One region of the Streptacidiphilus cavernicola genome, then DNA from elsewhere that is predicted to be linked to it. Evidence: predicted binding sites of a transcription regulator. Region 1 holds the regulator's gene; each other region holds the start of a gene.
What was found. The regulator HspR, encoded in region 1, represses chaperone genes until heat shock. The targets are predictions, from matches to a motif close to TTGAGNNNNNNNNNCTCAA.

Region 1 (9,581 bases):
CGCGCAGGCCGGCGAGGGTGCGGCCGCGGCCGGCGGTCCGTCCGACGCCCCGCAGGACGCCGCTGCCGCCGGTGACGACGACGTGGTCGACGCCGAGATCGTCGACGACGAGAAGCGCGAGGGCGGTGCGCAGTGACCGAGGAGAAGACGACGGGCGACGCCAAGGAGCCCGGCGCCGACTCCGCCGCCAAGGCCGAGGGGGCCGCCGAGGCCCCCGAGGCCGGGGCGTCCGGTGCCGAGGGCTCGGCCGCGAAGGAGCTGGCCGAGGCCCGCAAGGGCCTGGCCGAGCGCACGGCCGACCTGCAGCGGCTGCAGGCCGAGTACCAGAACTACCGCAAGCGGGTCGAGCGGGACCGGGTGACGGTGCGTGAGATCGCCGTCGCCGCGCTCCTGGAGAACCTGCTCCCGGTGCTGGACGACATCGGCCGGGCGCGCGACCACGACGAGCTGACCGGCGGCTTCAAGTCGGTCGGCGAGTCGCTGGAGAGCGTGGCCTCCAAGCTGGGGCTGCAGCAGTTCGGGAAGCAGGGCGAGCCCTTCGACCCGCAGCTGCACGAGGCGCTGATGCACAGTTACTCCGCCGACGTCACCGAGACCACGTGCGTGCAGATCCTGCAGCCGGGGTACAAGATCGGCGACCGGATCATCCGTCCGGCGCGGGTCGCCGTGGCGGAGCCCGAGCCCGGCGCCGCGGCGGACGCCGCGGACGCGACCGACGACGCTGCCGAAGCCAAGGGCGACGGTGGCGACGAGGACTGACCGGGTGGTGACTGTGGGACCGTACGCCGGTGAGTCCGGGGTGCGGTCCCACCGTCCCATCACCGTGGCCGCTGCCAGTGCCACCCCTGCCACCCCTGCGCGAAGGAGGCGATTCCGTTGAGCAGCAAGGACTTCGTGGAGAAGGACTACTACAAGGTCCTCGGCGTGCCCAAGGACGCCTCACTCGCGGAGATCAAGAAGGCGTACCGGAAGCTGGCCCGGGAGTTCCACCCGGACGCCAACAAGGGCGACCGCAAGGCCGAGGAGCGCTTCAAGGAGATCTCCGAGGCCAATGACGTGCTCTCGGACGCCAAGCGGCGCAAGGAGTACGACGAGGCGCGGGCGCTGTTCGCCAACGGCGGCGGGTTCCGCACCGGCGGCGGTGGCGGCTTCGACTTCGGCGACCTGTTCGGCGGCAGCCAGCAGGGCGGCACCTTCGGCGGCGGGGGCGGCGGCGGTCTCGGCGACGTCTTCGGCGGCATCTTCAACCGCGGTGGCGGCGGCACCCGCACCGCGCAGCCGCGGCGCGGCGCCGACGTCGAGTCGGACGTCACGCTGAGCTTCATGGAGGCGGTCGAGGGCACCACCGTGCCGCTGCGGATGACCAGCCAGGCCGCGTGCAAGACCTGCGCGGGCACCGGCGCCAAGGCCGGGACCACCCCGCGGGTCTGCCCGACCTGCGTCGGGACCGGCCACGTCCAGCGCGGCCAGGGCAACTTCGCCCTGTCCGACCCCTGCCGCGACTGCAAGGGCCGCGGCCTGATCGTCGACGACCCGTGCGAGGTCTGCCACGGCAGCGGGCGCGCCACCTCGGCGCGGACGATGCAGGTGCGGATCCCGGCCGGGGTGTCCGACAACCAGCGGATCCGGCTCAAGGCCAAGGGCGCCCAGGGCGAGCGCGGCGGCCAGCCGGGCGACCTCTACGTCACCGTGCACGTCCAGGAGCACCCGGTGTTCGGGCGCAGGGGCGACAACCTGACCGTGACCGTGCCGGTGACCTTCCCCGAGGCGGCGCTCGGCGGGACGATCAGGGTGCCGACCCTGGGCGGCCCCGCGGTCACCCTCAAGATCCCCGCGGGGACGGCCAACGGCCGTACCATGCGGGCCCGCGGCAAGGGCGCGGTCCGCAAGGACGGCACCCGCGGCGACCTGCTGGTGACGGTGGAGGTCGCGGTCCCGGAGGAGGTCGAGGGCGAGGCGCTGGCGGCACTGGAGAAGTACCGCGAGGCGACGACCGCGGAGAACCCGCGGTCAGCACTGTTCAAGGCGGCGGAGGAGGCCTGAGGTGATGGACGGCAACGGCGGTCACAGTGGTGGCGGCCCCGGACACGGCTCCGTGTCCGGGCCCGGCTCCGCGCACGGTTCCGGGCCGGCGATCGGCGTCGGGCTCGGCGGCGGGCTGCCCGGCGGCCCGCGCCCGTCCCGGGGCGGGGGCCCGAGCGGCGGCTACCAGCTGACCGAACTGACCCCGGTCTACGTCATCTCGGTCGCCGCGCAGCTCAGCGGGCTGCACCCGCAGACGCTGCGGCAGTACGACCGGCTCGGCCTGGTCTGCCCGGACCGCACGGCCGGGCGCGGGCGGCGCTACTCCGCCCGGGACATCGAGCAGCTCCGCGAGGTGCAGCGGCTGTCCCAGGAGGACGGCATCAACCTGGCCGGGATCAAGCGGATCATCGAGCTGGAGAACCAGGTCAGCGCGCTGCGGGCGCGGGTGGCCGAGCTCCAGGGCGAGGTCGCCAGCGCGGGCGCCGCGGCGACCCAGCGGGAGGCGGCGGTGCACGCCTCCTACCGGCGCGACCTGGTCCCGTACCAGCAGGTGCAGCAGAGCAGCGCGCTGGTGGTCTGGCGACCGCGGCGGCGCAGCGAGTAGTCGCAGCGCTGCGGGCGACCGGACCACCATGCGGGGCCGAAAACGGGTGAGGGGCCGTGTCCGGACGGACACGGCCCCTTCACCCGTGCGAAGAAGTCAGCAGCGGGCCTGCGACACCCGGGGGTGCGGCCTACCAGTAGACGTCAGCAGGCTGGGCCACAGGCCGGGCGTGGGGCGCGGCTGCTGTAGCTGCGAACGCCTGACCGCCACCTGCCAGAAGCAATGCTGCTGCAGCAAGCGCGGGGATCGCTGCAAGCCGTGTCAACCGACGTATCTTGCTCACGGAGTACCCCTTTCACTGAAAAACTGCCAGGGGTCGTGTGGTCGTACCCGCCTTCTCGGCGGTAGACCTCCCCCTTGGCTAGGCCATGTATCAGAATTGCTTCTGACAGCCGTCCGACCCAGTGTTCGATGGTGGCAACAAGTGGCCGGTCCGCTTCCGGCCAGAGGACGTTATGGGGCAAAGGTGAATAAATGACCACGCTCGACCCGAACCTCCCTCCCGAGCTGGATGGCTATGCCATCACCCTGTACCTCTGCGCCATCCAGGACGGCGAGCTGACCAGGGACGTCGCCCGCTCCGAGACCGGCCTCGGCGCCGCCGAACTCGACCGGAGCCTGAATCAACTGGTGGAGAACCGGCTGCTCGCCCCGGCCGCCGGCTCCCCCGACCTCTGGCTGCCGATCAACCCCGAGGTCGCCGCCGCCCGCGTGGTGGAGCCGATGGAGGACATGATCCGAACCTACCGGCAGTCCGCTGAGCGCACCCGGGAACGCGTGCTCCAGCTGATGCCGGCCTACCTCGCCAGGACGGGTGACGTCCTGCCGACCGGACAGCGTTCGGTCGAGACCATCACCGACGCGGAGGAGGTGCGCATCCTCATCAGGGACGCCTCGGACCGCTGCTCCAAGGAACTGATGACGGTACACCCGAGCATCCGGCGCGATCCGACGACCTCGGAGGGAGCGCTCTCGCAGAACCTGGAGATCATCACCCGCGGCGTCCGGATGCGGGTCCTCTACCAGCACACGGTCCGGGCCGACCTGCCGATGCACTCCTACGCGTCCACCCTGGTCGGGGCCGGCGCGCAGGTCAGGACCGCGGACCAGCTCACCGAGCGGATGCTGATCTTCGACCGGCAGACCGTGTTCATACCCAAGTGGTCCCAGCGCGACCAGACCCCGGGCGCGGTCATCGTCCGGGAGCCGGTGCTGGTGTCCTTCCTCTGCTCACTGTTCGAACAGTTCTGGCTCACCGCCGTCCCGTTCGGCCTTGAGGGTCCCGGCTACCAGGGGGTGTCGGACGAGATGCGCCGGTCCATCCTGCAGTTGCTCGGCCAGGGCCTCAAGGACGAGGGCGTGGCCCGCAAGCTGGGCATGTCCGTCCGTACCTGCCGACGCCACATCGCGGCCCTGATGCAGGAGTTGGGCGCCGAGAGCCGGTTCGAGGCAGGAGTCAAGGCAGCGCAGTTGGGCCTGCTCATCGAGGATTCGAACGGGTAGTTCCCTGCCAGGCAACTTGATGCCACTGGTTCGGCATGGACGAGCAGTCGCACGCCCGTGCACCATCGAGACATTCCCCCGAAGGGTTGGCGGTTCCGGCCGTACAACCCAGGCACAAGTCCTCTGAAACGGTAGTGGACTTGATGTTCAGAGGTCAACTATCTCGATGGAGACCACCATGAACGAGCTGCATGACGTCGGCCTGAGCGTGGACCCCGCCACTGCTGCTGTCGCCGCCGCCGAGCTCGCCGCCGACGCCCGCCGCAGTCTTCGGGTCTTCCTCGCCGCCCCCTCGTTGCGACTGACCGGCCCCGCCGACGGAGTGTTCACGCTGGCCCTGCGCGGACGGGTGACCGCCCTGCGCGAGGCGCTGCTGGACGCCGGCGTCACCGTCTACAGCCAGCACCACGACGACTGCTGGACCACCCGCGGCCTCGGCACCGGCTACCGCGTGCCCTCCGCCTTCCGCGGCATGCAGTCGGCCGACCTGGCCTTCGCCTACATCGGCTCGCCGCTCTCGGCCGGCGTCGGCATGGAGCTGGGCTGGGCCACCGCCCTGCGCAAGCCGGTGGTGCTGCTGGTGGACGAGACCGTGGCGCACAGCCCGATGATCTCCACCCTGGAGGAGGTCTCCCCGGTGCTGCCGATCCACTTCGACGCCGGCTGGAACGCCCAGGCCCTGCGGCACGCCGTGATCACCGCGCTGGACTGGGCCGACACCTCGGTCATCTACCCGGAGACCGCCGAGTCGGCCTGACGTCGGACCAGACCCCGTCAGGCGGACGTGAGTTCGCCGTTCAGCAGGCCTCGGGCACCGTTGGCGACGATGGCGGTGCCCATCACCGCCGCGTACCAGTTCGGGCCGAAGCGGCCGGGCAGCGGCGAGCGGCGGGAGGCCCGGACGACGTTCGGACGGACACCCGGACGGCCGATCGTTCGGATGTCCGTCCGGGCGGGGGCGAGGGCGGGGCCGAGGGTGGTCATGCCTCCACGTTCGCCGGAGCCGGGGTCGGCCGGTAGCGGGTGCCGGGCTGTGAGCTCATAAGCACGCTCTATGAGCAGGCCTTAGGCTGGACCCATGAGCACCGCCCCGCACCCCGCAGCACCGCACACCGCAGCACCGTCGGCGGCACCCAGCGCCCTCTCCCCGCGCCTGCCGGACCTCGGGGCGCTGGAGCTGCTGCTGGCGGTGATCCGGCTGGGCAGCCTCGGCCGGGCCGCCGCCGAGCTGGGGATCACCCAGCCCGCCGCCTCGTCCCGGATCGCGGGCATGGAGCGGAACATCGGGGTGCCGCTGCTGGAGCGCTCACCGCGCGGCTCGCGCCCCACCGAGGCCGGCTCGCTGGTCGCCGAGTGGGCCGCCCCGGTCCTCGCCGCCGCCCAGGCGCTGGACGCGGGCATCGCCGCGCTGCGCGACCGCAGGGACGCCCGGCTGCGGGTCTCGGCCAGCATGACGGTCGCCGAGTACCTGATGCCGCGCTGGCTGATGGCCCTGCACCAGGCCCTGCCGGGCACCGCGGTCACCCTGCGCACCGCGAACTCCGCCGACGTGGCCCGGCAGGTGCTCGCGGGCGAGGCCGACCTCGGCTTCGTGGAGGGGCTGCGGACCCCGTCCGGCCTGGACGAGGTGCGGATCGCCTCGGACCGGCTGCGGCTGGTGGTCGGCACCGGCCACCCCTGGGCCCGCCGCCGCGCCCCGGTCACCGGCGCCGAACTGGCCGCAACCCCGCTGGTGCTGCGCGAGGAGGGCTCCGGCACCCGGGAGGTGCTGGACCGCGCCCTCGCCCCGTACGGGGGGCCGACCACACCGCTGCTGGTGCTGGCCTCCACCACCGCGCTCAAGGCGGCGGCGCTGAGCGCGGGCCCGGCCGTGCTCAGCGAGTTGACGGTCGCGGACGAGCTGGCCCGGGGGCAGCTGGTCTCGGTCCCGCTGGCCGACCTGGACCTGAGCCGCCCACTGCGGGCGGTCTGGCCGACCGGCACCCACCCGGCCGGTCCGGCCCGCGAACTGCTTTCCCTGACCCGTAGTTGACGAGCCGTCAAACCTGGTGTGAATCAGCCGCGTTCGGCCGGGGCCCGGATGCCCATCACCCGGTCCCTGAGCACCGGGAACTCCTGCCGGGCGCGGGCCGCCTCGGCCGGGTCGAACTCCACCGTCAGGACCTCCTCCCCCGCTCCCGCCTCGGCCAGCACCGCCCCCCACGGGTCCACCACCAGGCTGCGGCCGCCCTGTTCGACCCCGCCGTGGGTCCCCGCGGTGTTGCAGGCCAGTACGAAGGCCTGCTCCTCCACCGCGCGGGCCCTGGCGAACAGGGTCCAGTGCTCACGGCGGCGGGCCGGCCAGGCGGCCGGGACCACGAAGATCTCGGTCCCGGCGTCCAGCAGTGCCCGGAACAGCTCCGGGAAGCGCAGGTCGTAGCAGGTGGCCAGACCCAGCGTGCCGAACTCGGTTCCGGCGGTGACCAGTTCGGTGCCGGCGCCCATCACCGCGGCCTCGCCCTGGTCGAAGCCGAAGCGGTGGATCTTGCGGTAGCTGCGGGTCAGCTCGCCGGTGGGGGAGTACAGCATCGAGGTGTTGTAGATCGGGCCGTCCGGGTCGCGCTCGACGATCGAACCGGCGTGCAGCCAGACCCCGGCGTCCTTCGCCGCCTCGGACATGGCCTCGGCGGTCGGCCCGTCCAACGGCTCGGCGCCGTCCGACCAGGCGTCGTAGGCGAAGCCGCCGAGCAGCCACAACTCCGGCAGGACCACCAGGTCGGAGCCGTGCTGCCGGCGGACCAGGGCAGCCGCGCGGGAGCGGCGGGCGTCCGGCGACTCCGCCGGATCGACGTCGAGCTGGATGAGCGAGACTCGCATGGTGCCGACCTCCCTGGACAAGGGCCCGTGGATCTCTGTGATCATTACGGTCAAGCCCGTGAAAGCCCTGACCGGCTGACACGGGTGAGCGTAACGTGCCATTAGCGCATCCGGCGGACGGTGCCGGTGCGACCACACCGTGAGTCAGCCCGCGCATGGGCCAAGGGGTCGAAAACGTGACCGACACGCAGATCGTCCAGGCGTACACCGACGCCTGGACCCAGTCCATCGAGGCCGTCTCCGAACTGGTGGCGCCGCTCACCGAGGGCGAGTGGAACCGGCCCACCGAATGCCCCAGGTGGTCGGTCCGCGACGTCGTCTCGCATGTCATAGCCATGGAGCTGGAACTGCTCGGCGACCCCCGCCCGATCCACACCCTGCCGCGCGACCTGCACCACGTGGTCGACGAGTTCACCCGCTACTGCGAGGTCCCGGTCGACAAGCGGCGCTGCCACACCGCGCCGGAGATGACCGCCGAGCTGGAGTACACCGTCATCCGCCGCTCGCGCGCGCTGCGGGACAACAGCCGCTACGGCCCGAACGACGAGATCCGCTGGCCGATGGGCCCGTACAGCCGGGACGTGCCGTACCACCAGCTGCTGCGCAGCCGGGTGTTCGACGTCTGGACCCATGAGCAGGACCTGCGCCGGGCCCTGCGCAGGCCCGGCAACCTAGACACCCCGGCCGCGCAGATCACCCGCGACTACCTGGTCGAGATGCTCCCCCGGGCCGTCGCCAAGCTGGCCGGCGCCCCGGCCGGCTCGACCGTGGTGCTGGAGGTGCACGGCCCGCTGGAGTTCATGCGGACGGTGCGGGTGGACGAGAACGGGCGCGGCAGCGTGGACGCCCACGTCCCGTTGGCCCCGGACGTGCAGCTGACCACGGACTGGGAGACCTACGCCCGGCTGGCCTGCGGCCGGCTGGTCCCGGGACGGAGCCCGGCGGGCGCGATCGACATCAAGGTCGAGGGCGACGAGGCGCTGGCCAGGCGGATCCTCGACAACTTCTCGGTGACGCCCTGAGCCCGACCCTGGAGCTGAGCCCAGCCCTGACCCCGGACCCGGCTGCAACCCCGGACCGGGCCGCCCGGGTTCACCCCGCCGCGGCGCGCAGTTCCGCCTCGCGGCGGGCGGCCTGCGGGCGCAGCCGGAGGATCTGGCTGATCCCCAGCGCCATCGGCAGGTAGAGCACGCAGAAGGCCAGCCGGAAGGCGTGCGGGGTGTAGTCGGGGCCGCCGCCGGGAGTCAGCAGGTCCAGCACCAGGCCGATGCCGAACAGCGCCAGCACGGTCGCGATGAAGCCGCCCATGTTGACGATCCCGGAGGCCGTCCCGATCCGCTCCGGCGGGTTCGCCGGGCGGGCGAAGTCCAGGCCGACCAGGGACGCGGGCCCGTTGCTGCCCATCACCAGGACCAGCACCAGCAGCAGCCACATCGGCACCCGCGCGCCCGGCCAGGCCAGCACCGCGCCCCACAGCGCCCCGGTGCCGAGCACCACGGTGAACACCAGCGGCATCCGGAGCCCGGGGCGGCGCGACACCAGCTGGCCGAACAGCAGCGCGAAGCCGCAGTTGCTGACGATCAGCAGGCTGAGCAGCCCGCTCGCGGTCCCCCGGGACAGCCCCTGACCCGCCATCAGGAACGGCATCCCCCAGAGCAGCAGGAAGGCCGACGCGGGACAGGCCGAGGTGAAGTGCACCCACAGGCCGAGCCGGGTGCCCGGCTGCGCCCAGGCGGCGCTGATCTGCGCCCGCAGCGGCAGCCGCGGCGGCAGCGGGGCGCCGCCGGGGGCGGCGGCGGTGAGCGGGGCGCGGCGGAAGACCGGCGCACGGGCCGGGGTGTCCGGGGAGTCGCGGAGGAACAGCAGCACCAGGGCCAGCACCGCGACGCCGAACAGCGCGGTGGTGCCGAAGGTCGCGGTCCAGCCCGCGCTGTGCAGCACCCGCGACAGCACGGCGGTGCTGACCAGGTTCCCCAGGGTGCCGACCAGGCCGGTGAGCTGCGCGATGAAGGGGTTGCGCCGGGCCGGGAACCAGCGCACGCCGAGCCGCAGCACGCTGACGAAGGTCATCGCGTCACCGCAGCCGAGGACGGCCCGGGAGACCAGCGCGGGGGTGAACGCGGTGGAGAAGGCGAAGCCGAGCTGGCCGAGGGTGAGCAGCACCAGGCCGGTGCTGAGCACCCGGCGCGGGCCGAGGCGGTCGACCAGCAGGCCGACCGGGACCTGCATCCCGGCGTAGACCAGGACCTGGAGGATCGAGAAGGTCGACAGCGCGGACGCGCCGATGCCGAACCGGGCCGCGGCGTCCAGCCCGGCGACGCCGAGGCTGGTCCGGTGGACCACGGCGAGGACGTAGACGGTGACCCCGATGCCCCAGGCGAACCAGGCGCCGCGGCCCCCGAGGAGCGCCTCGGCCGAGGACGGCGGCGGAGTGGCCGCGGTCGTCCCGGCGGTCGGCGGGGTGGTCGAGGCGGCGATGGTCGCCGCGGCGGGCAGGTCGAAGCCGGAGACGGGGGCGGACGCGGGGGTGGGCATGGGTGCGGACGCGGGCACGGCGGTGCCGTCGCGTGGCGCGGGGACTCGGCTGACGACG
Region 2 (9,581 bases), on a different contig from region 1:
GCCAGCTCGTCCGTCCCCAGCGGGTCGAACACCACGATGTCGTCGAGCCGGTTCAGAAACTCGGGCTTGAACGCCGTCCGCACGGTCTCCAGCACCCGGTCCCGCTTCGCGGCGTCGTCCAGCGCCGGGTCGATCAGCCACTGCGAGCCGAGGTTCGAGGTGAGGATCAGGATGGTGTTCCTGAAGTCCACCGTCCGCCCCTGACCGTCCGTCAACCGGCCGTCGTCCAGCACCTGGAGCAGGATGTCGAAGACCTCCGGGTGCGCCTTCTCCACCTCGTCCAGCAGCACCACCCCGTACGGACGGCGCCGGACCGCCTCGGTCAGCTGCCCGCCCTCCTCGTAGCCGACGTAGCCGGGGGGCGCCCCGACCAGCCGCGCCACGCTGTGCTTCTCGCTGTACTCGCTCATGTCGATCCGGACCATGGCCCGCTCGTCGTCGAACAGGAAGTCCGCGAGCGCCTTGGCCAGCTCGGTCTTGCCGACCCCGGTCGGCCCGAGGAACAGGAACGACCCGGTCGGCCGGTCCGGGTCGGAGATGCCGGAGCGCGAGCGCCGCACCGCGTCGGACACCGCCTGGACCGCAGTGGTCTGGCCGATCAGCCGCCGCCCCAGTTCCTCCTCCATCCGCAGCAGCTTCGCGGTCTCGCCCTCCAGCAGCCGCCCCGCCGGAATCCCGGTCCAGGAGGCGACCACGTCGGCCACATCGTCCGGGCCGACCTCCTCCTTGACCATGGACGCGCTGCTCGCCTCCGTCCGCGCGACGTCCTGCGCGGTCGCCAACTCCTGCTCGGCGGCCGGGATGTCGGCGTACATCAGCCGGGACGCGGTGGTGAAGTCTCCGTCGCGCTGCGCCCGCTCGGCGGTGCCGCGCAGGTCGTCCAGGCGCTCCTTCAGCTCGCCCACCTTGTTCAGGGTCGACTTCTCCGCCTGCCAGCGCGCGGTCAACCCGGCCAACTGCTCCTGCCGGTCGGCCAGATCGCGGCGCAGCCGATCCAACCGGTCGACCGACGCGGCGTCGGACTCCTTGGCGAGCGCCATCTCCTCCATCCGGAGCCGGTCGACGGCGCGCTGCAGCTCGTCGATCTCCACCGGAGAGGAGTCGATCTCCATCCGCAGCCGGGACGCGGCCTCGTCCACCAGGTCGATGGCCTTGTCCGGCAGGAAGCGGGAGGTGATGTAGCGGTGCGACAGCGTGGCCGCGGCGACCAGCGCGGCGTCCGCGATCTGCACCTTGTGGTGCGCCTCGTAGCGGGACTTCAGCCCGCGCAGGATGGCGACGGTGTCCTCGACCGACGGCTCACCGACCATGACCTGCTGGAACCGGCGCTCCAGGGCCGCGTCCTTCTCGATCCGCTCGCGGTACTCGTCCAACGTGGTCGCGCCGACCATCCGCAGCTCGCCGCGGGCCAGCATCGGCTTGAGCATGTTGCCGGCGTCCATCGCCGAGTCGCCGCCGGCGCCCGCGCCGACGAGCGTGTGCAGCTCGTCGATGAAGGTGATGACCTGCCCCTCGGACTGCTTGATGTCGGCGAGGACGGCCTTCAGCCGCTCCTCGAACTCGCCGCGGTACTTCGCCCCGGCGACCATCGCGCTGAGGTCCAGCGAGACCAGCCGCTTGCCGCGGAGCGACTCCGGCACGTCCCCGGCGACGATGCGCTGGGCCAGGCCCTCCACCACCGCGGTCTTGCCGACGCCGGGCTCGCCGATCAGCACCGGATTGTTCTTGGTCCGGCGGGACAGCACCTGCACCACCCGGCGGATCTCCTGGTCCCGGCCGATGACCGGGTCCAGCTTGCCGTCGCGGGCGGCCTGGGTGAGGTCGGCGCCGTACTTCTCCAGCGCCTTGTAGGTGCCCTCGGGGTCGGCGGAGGTGACCCGCGCACTGCCCCTGACCTCCTTGAACGCCGCCAGCAGGGCCTTGGCGGTGGCGCCCTCGGCCTTGAGCGCGTCGGCCACCGAGCCGCCCTCGGCGGCGAGGCCGACCAGCAGGTGCTCGGTGGAGACGAAGGCGTCGTCCAGGTCGGCGGCGCGGGCGGCGGCCTCGTTCAGGGTGTTCACGGTCTGCCGGGCCAGCTGCGGCGCCGACACCGTGGAGCCCTGCGCCGAGGGCAGCGCGGCAGCCTGGCGCTGGACGGCGGAGCGGAGCCGCACCGGGTCGGCGCCGACGGCCTCCAGCAGCGGGCGGGCGATGCCCTCCGGCTGCTCCAGCAGAGCGAGCAGCAGGTGCACCGGGGTGACATCGGGATTGCCTGCGCTCGACGCCTGCCGAATCGCGGCCGACAGGGCTTCCTGTGCCTTGGTGGTGAGCTTGCTCGCGTCCACGCTGGGGTGTCCTCCTGTGCTCGTGGTCGGGCCTACGCGGAGTATGTGCCTCTATCAGCATGACATAAGTTGAGTCTATTCCACTCAACCTGACGGGCGCGGCCCGACCAGCCCCCGCCCAGCTGCCCACCTCAGCCGTGCTCCTCCGCGTGCATGTGGTCCACGCACACCGCGATGCAGAGCAGCAGCGGAATGTCCGCGTCGTCCTCGACCTGGATGCCGTAGGTGTCCCGGATGGAGAACCACTTCTTGCTCACCTTGGCGAGCCGACGGCCGTGCTCGTCCTCGATCTCGAACTCGTGGTCGAGGAAGTCACCGCTGACCTCCCACTCGCGACCGTCCTCAAGATGGGCCTCGTACTTGTCGCGGAACGGGGTGAACAGCTTCTTCTTGACGGTGGCGATGGTGTCGCCGTTGCGCTCGATCTTCATCGCCTCGCGGACGGTGACGATCTTCTTCTTGATCACCGCGACCTCGACGCCGTTGGCGTCCTTGAGCTCGAACGTGTCAGAGATCCGCAGCACCTTGCCGTCGACGAGGAATGCCTTGTCGCCGTGCTCGGTGGTGATCCAGTGGTCGTCGCCGACCGAGAACATCCGCTCACGCATCAGGAACTTCATGACGTACCGCCTCCGGGGTCTCGTCCTACACCGGATAGGACGATTCCCCCCGGAGCCTAGTTCCTGACGGTCCCTCCGCCCACGCGCTACGCGCCACGACCGCGGCCCCGTTGGCGTGACAGCCCGCCATGATCCGGTGCCTGGTTCAGCGGTGGACGGCGGCCACCCGGGCACGCAGGTCCACATCAGCGATGGTCTCGATGCCTCGCCAGGACGAGTCTGTGACCTCCTCTGCCTGGAGCTCAGCCACGTCGCTCACCGTGGTGAACATAAACCGGAAGTCGATGTGCAGGTGAGCGTCCTCCCCCTTGTCCTCGTTGGCGGGGATGGGGTGCACGTCGATATGAACCGGCACATCGGAGACGGGGGTGACGTTCTCCGGACAGATGCCGGTCTCCTCCTCCAGCTCGCGCAGTGCCGCGTGCATGAGGTTCGGGTCGTCGTCCTCGACGTGCCCGCCGGGCAGGAGCCACTTGTCCAGGGCGAGGTGGTGGATGAACAGGACCCGGCCGCTGGGGTTCGTCAACACCGCACCGGCGGTGACATGGCCGCGGTACTCCTTGCGGTTGGTGAGGTCGTCCACCTCCTCCAAGAGGACCAGGGGGACGGACATTGCGGGGCCGTCCTGCGGATGCCCTTCCAGGTAGGCGGCGATGGTCTCGCGGATGTGGTCGGACGTGATGGGCATGCGGATCACCTGCTGAAGTAGTTGAGCCATGTCGCCGCGATGGCCGCACGGTCTTCGGACGGGACTTCGTGGATACCAGGATCGAGGTTGCCCCGCGTCAACTGGCTCAGCGCCGCGATGATTTCGGCCTGGACCAGGAAGATGAACGGACCGACGCTCGCGCCGTGCAGGAAGTTGACGGCGTTGCCGCCGTTGAGTAGATAGAAGTAGTGACCCGTGGTCTGGTAGCGGGTCACGTAGTCGCCGGCCGTCGCACGGGCGTACACCTCGGGCAGGCCCGCAAGCTCGAGCTCATCCTCGCTGCTGGTGACCGTCGCCACGTAGGCGCCGTTCCGCAGGTGCGGGAAGTCCTCTCCGTGCAGGGACACAGCACCCGTGGCGCAGAGAACCAGGCCCGCGCCGGTCAACGCACTCTCGCGGTCGCGTGCCACCGCGAAGCCCTGGGCGAGCGCCTGGGTGCGGCGGACGGGATCGATGTCGTAGACGGTGACCTGAACCCCTTTGACATGCAGCAGCCGGGCGATGGACGAGCCGAGCTTGCCGAATCCGATCACCAGCGCGCTGCGGCCATGGAGGATGTCGCCGCGCCCGCGCATCAACGCCTCCGTGGAGAAGACCACCGACTGACCGACGAGGAAGTCCTCCGGGTCCTTCAGCGGGGAGCGGGCCACGGACACCACTGGGCACGGCAGCTTGTCCAGTTCTGCGTACCGGCGGTGACCGTTCTCGGTGTCCTCCACGACGCCCAGGAGTCGGCCGCTGAACCGGGCCGCGACCTCGGCCAGCGCCGGCGCGAAGTAGCCACCCACGTCCAGGAGGACGACGGACTCCCCAGCGGCGTGCGTCTCCAGGTAGTCGATGGCGGCGTCGGCGTCCGCGAAGAGATCACGGGTGAGCGTGTCGCAGGGCACCGTCTGCTCTATCTCGCGTCGCACGCCGGGGTGGATCGACTTGGGCTTCGGCAGCACCGCGCGAAGCTGCGATGCCTGGGCGACCGCACGAACGAAGCAGGGCCGCTCTGGCAGCAGGTGCGTGATCAGGAAGCTGGTGACGGGACTCTCCGCCGGGAACTGCGCCGTGACCCTTGCGAAGTAGGCGTCGAGCCTTGCTCGTTCAAAGGACTCCATGGTGCTCCCTCGGTGGCAGTGGCGGGGTCTCTGACCCGGTGGCCGAGTTGTGGTCGTCACCCAAGCGGCCGACAACCAGTGAACTCAGCCGAAGCTGCGGGCGGTATACATCCGCGCACGTAGAGTGGTATACGCGGTTTACAGCTTCAGCGCAGAGGGGCGGCGATGGCAGCGCAGAGAACGCCCAACCACCCTCTTAGGCAAGCTATTTCAGCCACCAGGTGGACTTACGAGGCGCTCGCCTCTGCCGTGCGACGCGTAGCAGCTGAGAACGGCGACGTGCTGCGCACGAACAAGTCCGCCGTGTCCCACTGGGTGGCCGGCGCAGAGCCCTCGGGTCAGGTGAGCCACTACATCGCCGAGGCGATGTCCCGGCGAGCGGGCCGACGGATGACCCTGGCAGAACTCGGCTTCGCCACCCCCGAGGAATCCCTGGCCACGAGCAGCGACCCCGTCGAAGCGGCAGCCAACCTGGGCCGCGCCGATGTCGAGCGCCGCCACTTCCTCGCCGTGGCGGCGTTCACCACGGTCGGAGTGGCGATGCCCCTGACCTACGACCCCGAGCCCGTCTCCCGTCTCCTGCGCGCTCGCACCGGCTCGGTACAGGTCGGCCGGGAGGAGATCGAGGTCATCCGACGGATCACCGCAGTGTTCGGCGCGGCTGACGAACTGCTGGGCGGAGGCCACGGCCTGACAACCGTCAGCGCCTACCTCGCCGACACCGCCGCCCCCATGCTCAGCGGGCGCTACCGCGACGAGCAGACCCGCCGGGAAGCATTCGGTGCCGTCGCCGAGCTGACGTACCTCGCCGGTTGGAAGCACCACGACTTGGGCCAGGAGGGCGCGGCCCAGCACTACTACCAGGTGGGTTACCAATTGGCGTGCGAAGCAGACCCCCACGGGCATGCCGGGTGGATGATGCGGGCCCTCGCCCACCAAGCCCTCAGCCTCAAGCAGCCCCGCAACTGCGCCGCACTTGTCGAGAACGCCCTGAACCGCAGTCTCGGCCACGTGGACGGCACCACCGAAGCGCTGCTTCACATCACCCACGCCCGAGCATTCGCCGCCACAGGCGAGAAGCCCGCGGCAGCCCGGAGTCTGCTTGCCGCCGAGAACGCGCTGACCCGACAGGCCGACCCCCAGCCCAGCTTCTCCCTGGCGAGCGGGCCAGCAGCGGGAACGGTCGCCAGTCATACCGCCCGGACCCTTACCGACCTGGGCGACCACGCCGGCACCGAGAAGCAGCACCGCGCCGCACTGCTGCGATGGGACGCGGAGAAGTACAAACGCGTGCACGCATTGACGTACGCGGACCTCGGTGACAGCCTCGCCGCCCAAGCCCGCGCGGACGAGGCCGTCGCCACCTGGAGCAGCGCCCTGGACCTCATGGACGGCGTGACCTCGGACCGCACCCAGAAGGCCGTCTCAGCCATGCGGCCGGTGCTGGCGACCTACCGTAGACGCCGTGTACCAGGAGCAGCCGACCTCGAACGCCGCATCCGCGACGCCCTGACCTGACCTGCCACCCCAGCCGCCAAAGGAATCCGCAGTGGTCCAGCCCACGACAGAGCAACCCACCACGCTCCCCCCTGCGACCGAGTCGATGACCCTGTTGGTCGCCGCCGTCATCGTGCACGACCTGGACAACCGGCGGGTCGTGCTCCTCCAACGCGGACCCAGGGCCAAGTTTGCCCAGGGCAAGTGGGACCTCCCCGTCGGCAAAAGCGAACCGGGCGAGTCGATCACCGAAACCGCCGTCCGCGAGCTCAAGGAGGAGACCGGCCTGACCGTTGACGCTGACGCCCTCCGCTTGGTCCACGTCATCCACGGCGCACGCGGAGTCGAGTCCCCCAACGGCTTTCTCACCGTCGTCTTCGCCGCCCACGAGTGGTCCGGTGAACTGACCAACAACGAGCCCGCCAAGCACGCGCAGGTGGCCTGGGTGGACGTGGATGCCATTCCGGAGCTGTTCGTCCCCACCACGGCCGCCGCCCTGCACCGCTACCTGACCGGCGGCCCGAGCGTCTCCACCGATTCCTGGACCGAGCAGCACAAGACAGACGGCCGCTGACCGTTTGGACTGGTCAGGGGCCGCTACAAGCAGAGACCCGAAATAACTGCACCGCCCGATGAGGTTGGATACAGGTATGGCTACACGTGCACGGGTACGCGCCCCCGAACTGGTCGGTGCTGGTGGTTGGCTCAATACCGGCGGTAGGGACCTCACTCTCGGCGATCTTCGGGGGAAGATCGTCCTGCTCGACTTCTGGACCTTCTGCTGCATCAACTGCCTGCACGTCCTGGACGAGCTGCGGGAGTTGGAGGAGAAGCACCGGGACACGCTGGTGATTGTCGGGGTGCACTCGCCGAAGTTCGTGCACGAGGCCGAGCACCAGGCAGTGGTGGACGCCGTGGCGCGGTACGACGTGGCGCACCCGGTGCTGGACGACCCAGAGCTGGCGACCTGGAAGCAGTACGCCGTGCGGGCCTGGCCGACACTGGTCGTGGTCGACCCCGAGGGCTATGTGGTGGCCCAGCACGCCGGCGAGGGCCATGCCCACGCCATCGCCGCGCTGGTGGCGGAGCTGGAGGCGGAGCACGCCGGCAAGGGGACGCTGCGCCGCGGCGACAGCCCGTATGTGCCGCCGGCCGCCGAGCCCGGGGCGCTGCGCTTCCCGGGGAAGGCGGTACGGCTGCCGCACGGCGGCTACCTGGTCGCGGACTCGGGCCACCACTCGCTGGTCGAGCTGGCCGAGGACGGGGAGACCGTGCTGCGGCGGATCGGCGACGGCGAGCGCGGGCTGGTCGACGGCGCGCCGGGGCAGGCGCGGTTCAGCGAGCCGCAGGGGCTGACGCTGCTCCCGGAGGGCGGCGACGTGATCGTCGCGGACACCGTGAACCACGCGCTGCGCCGGGTGGAGCTGGCCTCGGGCCAGGTCAGCACGGTCGCCGGGACCGGGCGGCAGTGGTGGCAGAACTTCCCCACCGCGGGCCCGGCCCGCGAGGTGGACCTGTCGTCGCCGTGGGACGTGGCCTGGTTCGACGGGCAGGTCTGGATCGCCATGGCGGGCACGCACCAGCTGTGGACCTACGACCCGGCGACGGAGACCGTGGCCGTCGCCGCCGGAACCACCAACGAGGGCCTGGTGGACGGTCCGGTCGCGGAGGCCTGGTTCGCCCAGCCGTCCGGCCTGGCCGCGACCGAGGACCGGCTCTGGGTCGCGGACTCGGAAACTTCAGCCATTCGCTATGTTTCACGTGAAACACGCACGGTGACCACCGCCGTCGGCACCGGCCTGTTCGACTTCGGCCACCGCGACGGCGACGCCGCGCAGGCGCTGCTGCAGCATCCGCTCGGGGTGACCGCGCTGCCTGACGGCTCGATCGCGATTGCCGACACCTACAACCACGCACTGCGCCGCTACGACCCGGCGAGCGGTCAGGTCAGCACCCTGGCCACGGATCTGCGCGAGCCCAGCGGCGCGGTGGTCACCGACGGTGACATCGTGGTGGTGGAGTCGGCCCGGCACCGGCTCACCCGGCTCCGGCTACCCGAGGAGGCGGTCCAGGTCGAGGCCGCCGCGCATCGCACCCGGCGACCGGCCACCGAGGTCGCGCCCGGGGCGCTCCAGTTGGATGTGATCTTCACACCCCCGGCCGGGCAGAAGCTGGACGAGAGCTACGGCCCGGCCACCCGGCTGCTGGTCAGCGCGACGCCCCCGGAACTGCTGCTGGACGGCGGCGGCGCCGACACCGCGCTCAGCCGCGGGCTCCGGCTGGACCCGGCGGTCGGCGCGGGGGTGCTGCACATCAGCGCGATGGCGGCGAGCTGCGACGACGACCCGGCGATCGAGTACCCGACCTGCCACGTCCACCAGCAGGACTGGGGCGTCCCGGTGCGGCTGGTGGACGGGGCGACGGACCGGCTGCCGTTGGTCCTGGCCGGGATGGACGAGTAGCGAGGGCCGGGGTTGGGGGCTCGGGGGGCTGAGCCGGGGCCCGGAGCCAGAGCCAGGACCGGTGCCCGGGGCCCCGGGGCCGGAGTTCGACGCCGGGAGCCCGAGCCCCGGAACAGGCCCCCGAGCCCCCAACCCCGGCCCGGGTGCCCCCGCCCCGCCCGGGTGCTCCCGCCCCCGGTCAGCCCTCGAGGAATGCCTTCAGCGCTGCTGCAAGCAGGAACGGGTCGTCCGCGCCGCACAGTTCGCGGGAGGAGTGCATCGACAGCGCGGCGATGCCGCAGTCGACCGTGGCGATCCCCAGCCGGGCCGCCGTGATCGGGCCGATCGTCGTGCCGCAGGGCATCGCGTTGTTGGAGACGAAGGTCTGCCACGGCACCCCGGCCCGCTCGCAGGCCGCCGCGAAGACCGCGCGGCCGACCCCGTTGGTGGCGTAGCGGTTGTTGACGTTGACCTTGAGGATCGGGCCGCCGTTCGGCAACGGGCGGTGGCCCGGCTCGTGCCGCTCGCTGTAGTTGGGGTGCACCGCGTGGCCCATGTCCGAGGACAGGCAGACCGTCCCGGCCAGGGCGCGGGCCCGGTCCTCCAGGGTGCCGCCGCGGGCGAAGACCGAGCGCTCCAGCGCCGTCCCGAGCAGCGGGCCCTGCGCGCCGGTGTCGGACTCGCTGCCGTTCTCCTCGTGGTCGAACCCGGCGAACACCGGGATGTACGGGAGGTCCGCCCCGCCCGTGGCAGCCGCCGCCAGCGCGGCCGTGGCCGCGTGCACCGAGAGCAGGTTGTCCAGCCGCGGCGCGGCCAGCAGCTCGCGGTCGCGGCCCAGGTAGGACGGCGGCTGGATGTCATGGACCATCAGGTCCCAGCCGGCC
Region 3 (9,581 bases), on a different contig from region 1:
GGCGCTCGCAGGCTTTCGGAGTGACCCCCGGTGCTGAAGCAACGTTAGACCCCGGCTGGGGGCCGTGCGGGAGAAAAGCACGCGGGGAAACTCCGGCCGCATATTTCCCGTTTCGGGCCGCCCCCCGTGTTCCACTGGAGCCACGCAGTCGAGACCACGACCGGACGACGCCCGCAGCGGCGGCGGACACACAGCACCGGGCCACGGCCCGGTGACCGGAGTCCTCGCGGACCGGTTTCCCCTTCTCGGCGCGTCACGGCACCCGCCCGCCCCCGGGACGTGCCGCGACGTGGTGCACGGCACGTGGGCCATCGCCACACCCCTCGGACGACCGTCCGAGGCCAGGTGAGCGGCACCGCGCCGCTCGTGATCGCCCGGAGGCGACACGGTGGACGAAGCAGACACGACGGCTGCGGCCGAGGACGGCTCGGAAAAGTTCGAGGCCGGCGAAGGGGTGCTCTGGTCCCGCTTCGGCGACGGGCCGATGCCGTCACTGCCGAAGACGGCGGCGATCCACCGGGCCTTCAAGGCAGCCACCGAGTTCGGGCTGCCGGACGAGTTCGCCGCCTCGCTCGCGCACGGTGTGGTCGACCCCGCAGCCCTGCGCATCGCGCTGAACAGCCCGACCAGGATCAATGTCTCGGGCGGCACCATCGAGGTCATCGACATCGACATGTACACCCCTGGCCTGGTTCCCCTGCCCACGAACAGCCGGACGATGGACATGCGGGTGTACCCGGCGGGCGGCGCTGCCGGGTACTTCGGTCCGCTGACCGGGCCCCGCTCCGAAGCAGGCCGCAGCTGTGAGCTGTGGATCCAGGCGGACAGCGTCGAGCACGCCCTGGAGGAGGCGAAGCGGGCCTACGACTACGTCCTGGTGAAGAACCCGTTGAAGGACTCGGTGGGTGCACGTGGCATCGTCATGCCGGTCACGGTGGTGTACTTCGAGATGCGGCACCGCGACGGCCAGCCTGCGATGCCGCTGCTGGGCACCGCGGACGGTTCGAGCCGGATCACCGGCGCCCACTCCGCGCTCGGCCTGAGCAATCCCCGCACCACGCACTACGACCTCCCGGCGAACCGGGACTCCTACCGCCGCTTCCTCAGCGACATCTCGTCGCCGGATCCGGCCTCGCTGGGTGCCACCGCGGCACGCAGGCTGCGCGCGATGCGCAACGCGCTGATCACGCCCGCCCGGGTCTTCCTGCGTTTCACGCCGCAGCCGGGCACCGGCTACGGCTTCGCGAGGGCGGTGGCCGCCTACGTCGGCATGCTGCACGTGGACCCGCCGCGCCCGTGGACTCCCACGGGCAAGCTGGAGGCGATGGCCGAGTCCGTCCTGGAGGTGCTGCGCTCGGCCAGCGTGCTCGACGACGTACGGCACGACTACCTCGCCGGACTGCTGACCCCTCAGGCCGCCGAGGCGGCGGGGCTTCCCACCGAGTACGACGAGCAGGCCGCCAACGCCCTCGCGGTACTGCTCCAGTCCGACCTCCGCCCCCTGGTGGACCAGGGGATCATGGAAGTGACCGCGAAGCGGTCGGTCACCTCCCCCCGCCGCAGCGACGTGGTGGCCGAGTTGGCGCTGCGCCCGACCCGCAGCGCCGCGGTCACCTTTCCCCCGGGGGATCCGGCGCGGGAGCGCGCCGGAGCGATGCGCGCCGCCTACCTCCGGGCCACCCATCTGCCCGAGTACGCCTCACGGCGCTGGCGGGTCACCGGCCGCAGCCCCGACGAACTGCTGGCGGGTGCGCTGGCCGAACTGGTGCGGCCCGAGGCCGAGCAGGGCAACCCCGATGCGTGGCGGGACCGCCTCGAACTCGCTGCGCTCGCGCAGTACCACCTGACCGGGTACGAGTCACTGAAACGCGACGCCATGGACAACAAGGGCGGGGACTCCCGTGGCCCCCAGGACCTCCTCAAACTGATGCTGGAGGACGAGCGAGGGCTCAGGCTGCTGCGGCAGGCCGTCGTCGACGGCCGCGCGGGCGTCGCGCCCCGCCTCGTGGAGGAGGACGGTTCCGTGATCCGGGGCAGGGTGGACCCGGAGGGCGAGCTCCAGCGGGACCCGGAGGGACCGGACCTGGTACTGACCGACCAGTGGCTCCGCTACGACGGCTTCCCGACCGGGGGGCCGCTCAACCGTCCGGTCAGCCTTGAGTCCGACACCCCGTCGATGAAGGCGTCCCGGCTCCAGCAGCAGCTCCTCCACACCGTCGACCAGATCGCGACGATGCTGGAGGACCTCGACCGGATCGAGGGGCCCGGCAGCGGGATGCTCATGGACCAGCGCGGATGGCCCACCAGCGAGACCAAGTCCGCAGTCGAGCGACTGGTCGACGCACAGTCCAAATTCGGGTACTGGGGCCAGGTGGCTGCTCGCCAGGTGGCGCGGGTCGACCGGGCCCTCGGTGGTGGGCCGGACGACGCATCCGACGAGGACGACCTCGGCGCCGACTCGGCGGAGTGGGACGAGGAGTGACAGAGCGGCGGGACGCCGACAGCCGTGTCGGCTGTCGGCGTCCCGCCTCGCCCTCAGTGGAACCGCACTACGCCGCGACGGACTCCCGGGAGGCCGGGTTCGACAGGTCGACCGGCTTGGTCAGCGAGACGGCCGGCTCCAGGGCCAGTTCCAGGACCTGGCGGACGTCGGAGACCGGGTGGACGGTGAGCCGCTCCAGCACCTCGGCCGGGACGTCGTCCAGGTCGGCCTCGTTGCGGGAGGGGATCAGCACGGTGGTGATCCCGGCCCGGTCGGCGGCGAGCAGCTTCTGCTTCACCCCGCCGATCGGCAGTACCCGGCCGGTCAGCGACACCTCGCCGGTCATCGCCACCTCGGTCCGCACCTTGCGGCCGGAGAGCAGCGAGGCCAGCGCGGTGGTCATGGTGACCCCGGCGCTCGGCCCGTCCTTCGGCACCGCCCCAGCCGGGACGTGGACGTGGATGCCGCGGTCCCGGAGCGAGGTGACCGGCAGTTCCAGCTCGGCCCCGTGCGAGCGCAGGAAGGACAGCGCGATCTGCGCGGACTCCTTCATCACGTCGCCCAGCTGGCCGGTCAGGGTCAGTCCGGTGGAGCCGGTCTCGGCGTCGGCCAGCGAGGCCTCGATGAAGAGGACGTCGCCGCCCGCCCCGGTGACGGCGAGGCCGGTGGCCACGCCGGGGACGGCGGTGCGCCGCTCGCCGGGCTGCTGCGCCGCCTCGGGGGTGTGGTGCGGACGGCCGATCAGGCCGCGCAGGTCCTCGGCCGCGACCGTGCGGGGCAGCTCCGCGCCGTCCGCGCCCAGCTCCTGCTGGGCCGCGACCTTGCGCAGGATCCGCGCCACCGCCCGCTCCAGGCTGCGCACGCCTGCCTCGCGGGTGTACTCGCCGGCCAGGCTGCGCAGCGCCTCCTCGCTGACCACGACCTCGTCCGCGCCGAGACCGGCCCGCTCCAGCTGACGGGGCAGCAGGTGGTCCCGGGCGATGACGACCTTCTCGTCCTCGGTGTAGCCGTCCAGCCGGACCAGCTCCATCCGGTCCAGCAGCGCTTCCGGGATGGCCTCCAGCACGTTGGCGGTGGCCAGGAAGACCACGTCGGAGAGGTCCAGCTCGACCTCCAGGTAGTGGTCCCTGAAGGTGTGGTTCTGCGCCGGGTCCAGCACCTCCAGCAGGGCGGCGGCCGGGTCGCCGCGGTAGTCCGAGCCGACCTTGTCGATCTCGTCCAGCAGCACCACCGGGTTCATCGACCCGGCCTCCTTGATCGCCCGCACGATGCGGCCCGGCAGCGCGCCGACGTAGGTGCGCCGGTGGCCCCGGATCTCCGCCTCGTCGCGGACGCCGCCGAGCGCGACCCGGACGAAGTCACGTCCCATCGCCCGCGCCACGGACTCGCCGAGCGAGGTCTTGCCGACCCCGGGCGGACCGACCAGCGCCAGCACCGCCCCGCCGCGACGCCCGCCGACCAGGCCCAGGCCGCGGTCGGCCCGGCGCTTCCGGACGGCCAGGTACTCGACGATCCGGTCCTTGACGTCGTCCAGGCCGAAGTGGTCCGCGTCCAGCACGGCCCGCGCGCCGGCGATGTCGTAGGCGTCCTCGCTGCGCTCGTTCCAGGGCAGCTCCAGCACGGTGTCCAGCCAGGTGCGGATCCAGCCGCCCTCGGGCGAGGCGTCGGAGGAGCGCTCCAGCTTGTCGACCTCCTTGAGCGCGGCCTCGCGCACCTTCCCGGGCAGGTCGGCGGCCTCGACCCGGGCCCGGTAGTCCTCCTCCTCGGAATCCGGATCGCCGTTCAGGTCGGCCAGTTCCTTGCGGACCGCCTCCAGCTGACGGCGCAGCAGGAACTCCTTCTGCTGCTTCTCCATCCCCTCCTGCACGTCCTTGCGGATGGTCTCCGCGACGTCGGCCTCGGCCAGGTGGTCCCGCAGCAGTTGGAGTGAGCGCTTGAGCCGGGCCACCGGGTCCAGCTCCTCCAGCACCGCGACCTTCTCCGCGCCGCTGAGGAACGGCGCGTAGCCGATGTTGTCGGCCAGGTCGGAGACGTCCTCGATGGCGGCGACCCGGTCGACGATCTGCCAGGCGCCGCGCTTCTGCAGCCAGGTGGTGGTCAGCGCCTTGTAGTCGCGGACCAGCTCGGCCACCGAGCCGGGCAGCGGGTCCGGCACCGGGACGGTCTCGATCGGGTCGGCCTCGACCCAGAGCGCGGCGCCGGGACCGGTCGTCCCGGCCCCGATCCTGACCCGGCGGACACCGCGCACCAGCGCGGCCGGGTCCCCGTCCGCGAGCCGTCCGACCTGCTCGACCGTGGCCAGGGTGCCGATCGCGCCGTAGCTGCCGTCGATCCGCGGCACCAGCAGCACCCGGGCCTTCCGCGCGCCGGCCACGGTGCGGATGCCGGGGGCGTGCGCGCCACTGTCCCGCACCGCCGCCTGCGCGGCCTCGACGGCCGCGCGGACGTCGGGGTCGGACAGGTCGAGCGGGACGACCATGCCCGGCAGCACCGCGTCGTCGTCGAGCGGCAGCACCGGCAGGGTCAACGATGAGGCAGTCGCCATGATCTCTCCCAAGTAAGCAAAGTTGAGTTACCTGGACTAAAGGAGATTGACCCCCTCAGTGTTCCCCACCCGTGTTCGCCGTGAGCGATCAGCCCCGGTGCGTCACAATGGCCACCCACCGTTGCCAACACGGAGAGACGCGCCGCCATGCCCGAGCAGCATTCCCCCGAGATCCTGGACCGCCGTGACGGGCCGTACGGCGAGGCGGTGCTGCGGCGCCGCGGCGAGCGGTACGAGATCATCGCCAACGGCTGCTTCCTGATGGACACCTCGGACGGCCGCTCCGAACGCGCCCTGGTCACCGCCGCGCTCGACGCCTTCGCCGAAGGTTCGCCCGGCACCGCCCCGGAACTGCTGGTCGGCGGGCTCGGCGTCGGCTTCTCGCTGGCCCAGGCCGCCGCCGACCCGCGCCCGGCCGCCGTCACCGTCCTCGAACGCGAGCAGGCCGTGATCGACTGGCACACCGCCGCGGACGCCCCGCTCGCGCCCTTCGCCGGAACCGGCCACCAGGACCCGCGGGTCCGGATCGTCCACGACGACCTGCTCCGGCACCTCGCCTCGGCCGAGGCGGAGGCCCGCTACGACGTCCTCTGCCTGGACATCGACAACGGCCCGGACTGGACCGTCACCGAGTCCAACGACAGCCTCTACGGCGATTCGGGCCTGGCGCTGCTGGAGCGCGCGCTGACGCCCCGCGGCGTGCTGGCGGTCTGGAGCGCGGCCCCCTCCCCGGAGTTCGAGCGCCGCCTCGGCTCCCGCTTCCGCCAGGTCTGGTCCATCGAACTGCCGGTGGAAGTGGAACGGGGCCTGCCCGATGTGGTCCACCTCGCCACCCGGTAGGGTCTACGCCCATGCCGCCCCCCGAATGGCCGGTTTGCAGAAGACCGCCTCTTCGGGGACATCACCGGTCCGTACGCTGCTCCTGGCGACGGGTGGACAACCGCGGCTGGAGCGGGTGAAGCAGTGGCTGATGACCGGCAAGATGACCGGCAGGTACGGATGAGACAGAACGGTCCCGCGGTGCTCGCCGCCGGGGAACCCGCAAGCCCTGGGGGCGGTGGCGTGGTCGTGACGGATGTGCAGCAGCAGGAGACCGGTAGTGCCGGAGGTCAGCGGCGCGTGCTCGTCGTCGAGGACGAGCCGACGATCGCCGAGTCCATCGCGGCCAGACTGGGCGCGGAGGGCTTCCGGGTCGCCGTCTCCCACGACGGGCCGACCGCGGTGGACTGCTTCCAGACCTGGCAGCCGGACCTGGTGGTGCTGGACGTGATGCTGCCCGGCTTCGACGGCCTGGAGGTGTGCCGCAGGATCCAGGCGCACCGGCCGGTCCCGGTGCTGATGCTGACCGCCCGCGACGACGAGACCGACCTGCTGGTGGGCCTCGGCGTCGGCGCGGACGACTACATGACCAAGCCGTTCTCCATGCGCGAGCTGGCGGCCCGGGTCAATGTGCTGCTGCGCCGGGTCGAGCGGGCCCAGCTGGCCGCCCGCACCCCGGTCGGCGGGACGCTGCGGCTGGGCGAGCTGGAGATCGACCACGTCCAGCGCCGGGTCCGGGTCTCCGGCGGCGACGTCCACCTCACCCCCACCGAGTTCGACCTGCTGGCCTGCCTGGCCGCGCAGCCGCGCGCGGTGCTGACCCGCGAGCAGCTGCTCGCCGAGGTCTGGGACTGGACCGACGCCTCCGGCACCCGCACCGTGGACAGCCATGTGAAGGCGCTGCGCCGGAAGATCGGCGCCAACTGGATCCGCACGGTGCACGGCGTCGGCTACGCCCTGGAGGCTCCGACGCCGTGACTGCCGACGACGGCTCGGTCCGGCCGAACCTGCTGCGGCGGGCCGGCGGGCGGATCTGGGCCGACCTGCGGCCGCTGGACCCGCTGCGCTCGATCAAGGCCAAGCTGGCGGTCCTGGTCATCACCTCGGTCGCCATCTCCACCCTGATGGTGGTGCTGGCACTGCACTCGGACACCCAGATCCGGATCGTCATGATCTTCTCGGTGGTCGCCTCGCTGCTGTTCACCCAACTGCTGGCGCACGGCATGACCGCGCCGCTGCGGGAGATGACCGCCGCCGCGCGGGCCATGGCTGCCGGGGACTACAGCCGCGAGCTGTCGACCAGCTCGCGGGACGAGGTCGGCGAGCTGGCCACCGCGTTCAACACCATGGCCGCCGACCTGGAGGCGGCCGACCGGCAGCGCCGGGAGCTGATCGCCAACGTCTCGCACGAGCTGCGCACCCCGATCGCGGCGCTGCGCGCGGTGCTGGAGAACGTGGTGGACGGCATCGTCCAGCCCGAGCAGGCCACCATGGCCGCCGCGCTGGAGCAGACCGAGCGGCTCGGCCGCCTGGTCGCGCATCTGCTGGACCTCTCCAAACTGGCCGACGGGGTGGCCGCGCTGGACACCCGCGAGTTCGGCGTGGAGCCGTTCCTGACCGGCGTGCTGCGCGGCCTCACCGTGGACGGCTCGACCTCCGGCGGGGCCAGCCGCCGCCGCGACGTGTCGCTCTCGCTGGACGTCGCGCCCGGCCTGACCGCGGTCGCCGACCCGGAGCGGCTGCACCAGGTGGTCGCCAACCTGGTCGACAACTCCTGCCGGCACAGCCCCAAGGACGGCACGGTGACGGTGCGGGCCCGCGCCGAGGGCGGGCACGGGCTGCTGCTGGAGGTCGCCGACCAGGGCCCGGGGATCAGCCCGGAGGACCGGCACCGGGTGTTCGAACGGTTCAGCCGGGGCAGCGGGCCGACCGCGCAGGGCCCCGGCAGCGACGGCGGCACCGGGCTCGGCCTGGCGATCGCCCGCTGGGCGGTGGACCTGCACGGCGGGAGCATCGCGGTCGCCGACTCGGAGGAGGGCTGCCTGATCCGGATCACCCTGCCGGGACCGCGGCAGGGGCACCGGGTCGGCCGGGGCTGACGGCGGTTCCGCCGGGCTTCCGCCCCTTGCTTCCGTCCCACTGTTACAGGCTTGGGACAGTTGTCCCATGAGGCTGGCTTTGTCCTCATTTATCGGCCTGTTCTGAGCGAACAGCCACTCGTTCTCCCCCACAACGACCGATCCCTAACATCGATTTTCTGCCAATCCGGGGGCCCGCACTGTGATCTGGGCGACGACCGGGGGTCGGGACCTGCGCGGACAGGCTTCGGGGGCGTAGCCTTGGCATCCGCTGTCCACCATTCTTAAGGAAGCGGAAGAGGGCGGTTGCCGCCGTGTCGCCAGAGTCCCCCCATACCTCAACCAGTTCGACCGCCACAGACCCAGGTCCGGTGCACACCGGTCCGGGCGCGGACCCGACCGCAGGGTTCGGCCCCAACGAGTGGCTCGTCGACGAGATCTACCAGCAGTACCTCCAGGACCCGAACACCGTAGACCGGGCCTGGTGGGACTTCTTCGCCGACTACGGAGCAAAAGCGGGTGCCCCCGCCGGAGCCGAGGTGACGGCGGCAGCAGTCCCCTCGCCCCCGGCCGCGGCCCCCGCACCGGCCGTCCCCGCGCCCGCCCCGGCCGTTCCGGCCCCGGCGTCGGCCGCACCGGCAGCGGCTCCGGCCCCGCCGACCGCGGCGGCTCCCGCGCCGCCGAAGCCCCCCGCGGCTCCCGCGCCCGCCCCGCGCCCGGTTTCCATCCCGGCCGACCAGGCCGAATCTCCTAAGGACAGCAAGAACGTGACGTCCCCCGTCGCCCCCACCGGTCCCGAGCTGATCGCCCTCAAGGGCCCCTCCGCCCGGATCGTCGCGAACATGGACGCCTCGCTCACCATGCCGACCGCGACCAGCGTCCGCGCGGTCCCGGCCAAGCTGCTGATCGACAACCGCATCGTCATCAACAACCACCTGAAGCGCGCCCGTGGTGGGAAGGTCTCCTTCACCCACATCATCGGCTACGCCATGGTGCAGGCGATCAAGGCGATGCCGGCCATGAACCAGGGCTTCCAGGAGAAGGACGGCAAGCCCTTCCTGGTCAAGCCCGAGCACGTGAACCTCGGCCTGGCGATCGACCTGACCAAGCCGAACGGCGACCGCCAGCTGGTCGTGGCCGCCATCAAGAAGGCCGAGACGCTGGACTTCTTCGGCTTCTGGCAGGCCTACGAGGACATCGTCCGCCGGGCCCGGCAGAACAAGCTGACGGTGGACGACTTCTCCGGCGTCACCGCCTCGCTGACCAACCCGGGCGGCATCGGCACGGTGCACTCCGTCCCCCGGCTGATGCCCGGTCAGGGCACCATCCTCGGCGTCGGCGCGATGGAGTACCCGGCCGAGTTCCAGGGCTCCTCCCAGGAGACCCTGTCCCGGCTGGGCATCTCCAAGGTCATGACGCTGACCTCGACCTACGACCACCGGGTGATCCAGGGCGCGCAGTCCGGCGAGTTCCTCCGGACGATGCACCAGATGCTGCTGGGCCAGGCCGACTTCTACGACGAGATCTTCGAGTCGCTGCGGATCCCGTACGAGCCGGTCCGCTGGGCCACCGACGTGGACAACAGCCACGACAACGAGGTCAACAAGACCGCCCGGGTGATGGAGCTGATCCACTCCTACCGGGTCCGCGGCCACCT

Region 2: the regulator HspR is predicted to act here: its motif matches at 2,394-2,412, upstream of clpB (ATP-dependent chaperone ClpB).
Region 3: the regulator HspR is predicted to act here: its motif matches at 5,050-5,068, upstream of lon (endopeptidase La).

The regions. Positions count from the first base shown of each region.
Region 1 is NZ_JBHFAB010000008.1:189,847-199,427, reverse strand. Features, by position in the region: gene dnaK (molecular chaperone DnaK) at 1-136, shown strand, start outside; gene grpE (nucleotide exchange factor GrpE) at 133-759, shown strand; gene dnaJ (molecular chaperone DnaJ) at 877-2,043, shown strand; gene ACEZDE_RS13680 (heat shock protein transcriptional repressor HspR) at 2,048-2,629, shown strand; gene ACEZDE_RS13675 (helix-turn-helix transcriptional regulator) at 3,104-4,132, shown strand; gene ACEZDE_RS13670 (hypothetical protein) at 4,311-4,889, shown strand; gene ACEZDE_RS13665 (hypothetical protein) at 4,907-5,116, opposite strand; gene ACEZDE_RS13660 (LysR family transcriptional regulator) at 5,211-6,164, shown strand; gene ACEZDE_RS13655 (carbon-nitrogen family hydrolase) at 6,188-6,988, opposite strand; gene ACEZDE_RS13650 (maleylpyruvate isomerase family mycothiol-dependent enzyme) at 7,165-8,010, shown strand; gene ACEZDE_RS13645 (MFS transporter) at 8,081-9,581, opposite strand, start outside.
Region 2 is NZ_JBHFAB010000012.1:67,296-76,876, reverse strand. Features, by position in the region: gene clpB (ATP-dependent chaperone ClpB) at 1-2,324, opposite strand, end outside; gene ACEZDE_RS17490 (LURP-one-related/scramblase family protein) at 2,456-2,944, opposite strand; gene ACEZDE_RS17485 (NUDIX hydrolase) at 3,090-3,632, opposite strand; gene ACEZDE_RS17480 (adenosylhomocysteinase) at 3,638-4,759, opposite strand; gene ACEZDE_RS17475 (tetratricopeptide repeat protein) at 4,925-6,277, shown strand; gene ACEZDE_RS17470 (NUDIX domain-containing protein) at 6,363-6,830, shown strand; gene ACEZDE_RS17465 (NHL domain-containing thioredoxin family protein) at 6,907-8,718, shown strand; gene ACEZDE_RS17460 (M18 family aminopeptidase) at 8,897-9,581, opposite strand, start outside.
Region 3 is NZ_JBHFAB010000007.1:89,703-99,283, forward strand. Features, by position in the region: gene ACEZDE_RS11695 (hypothetical protein) at 389-2,482, shown strand; gene lon (endopeptidase La) at 2,550-5,027, opposite strand; gene ACEZDE_RS11705 (spermidine synthase) at 5,175-5,867, shown strand; gene ACEZDE_RS11710 (response regulator transcription factor) at 6,090-6,824, shown strand; gene ACEZDE_RS11715 (sensor histidine kinase) at 6,821-7,945, shown strand; gene ACEZDE_RS11720 (multifunctional oxoglutarate decarboxylase/oxoglutarate dehydrogenase thiamine pyrophosphate-binding subunit/dihydrolipoyllysine-residue succinyltransferase subunit) at 8,239-9,581, shown strand, end outside.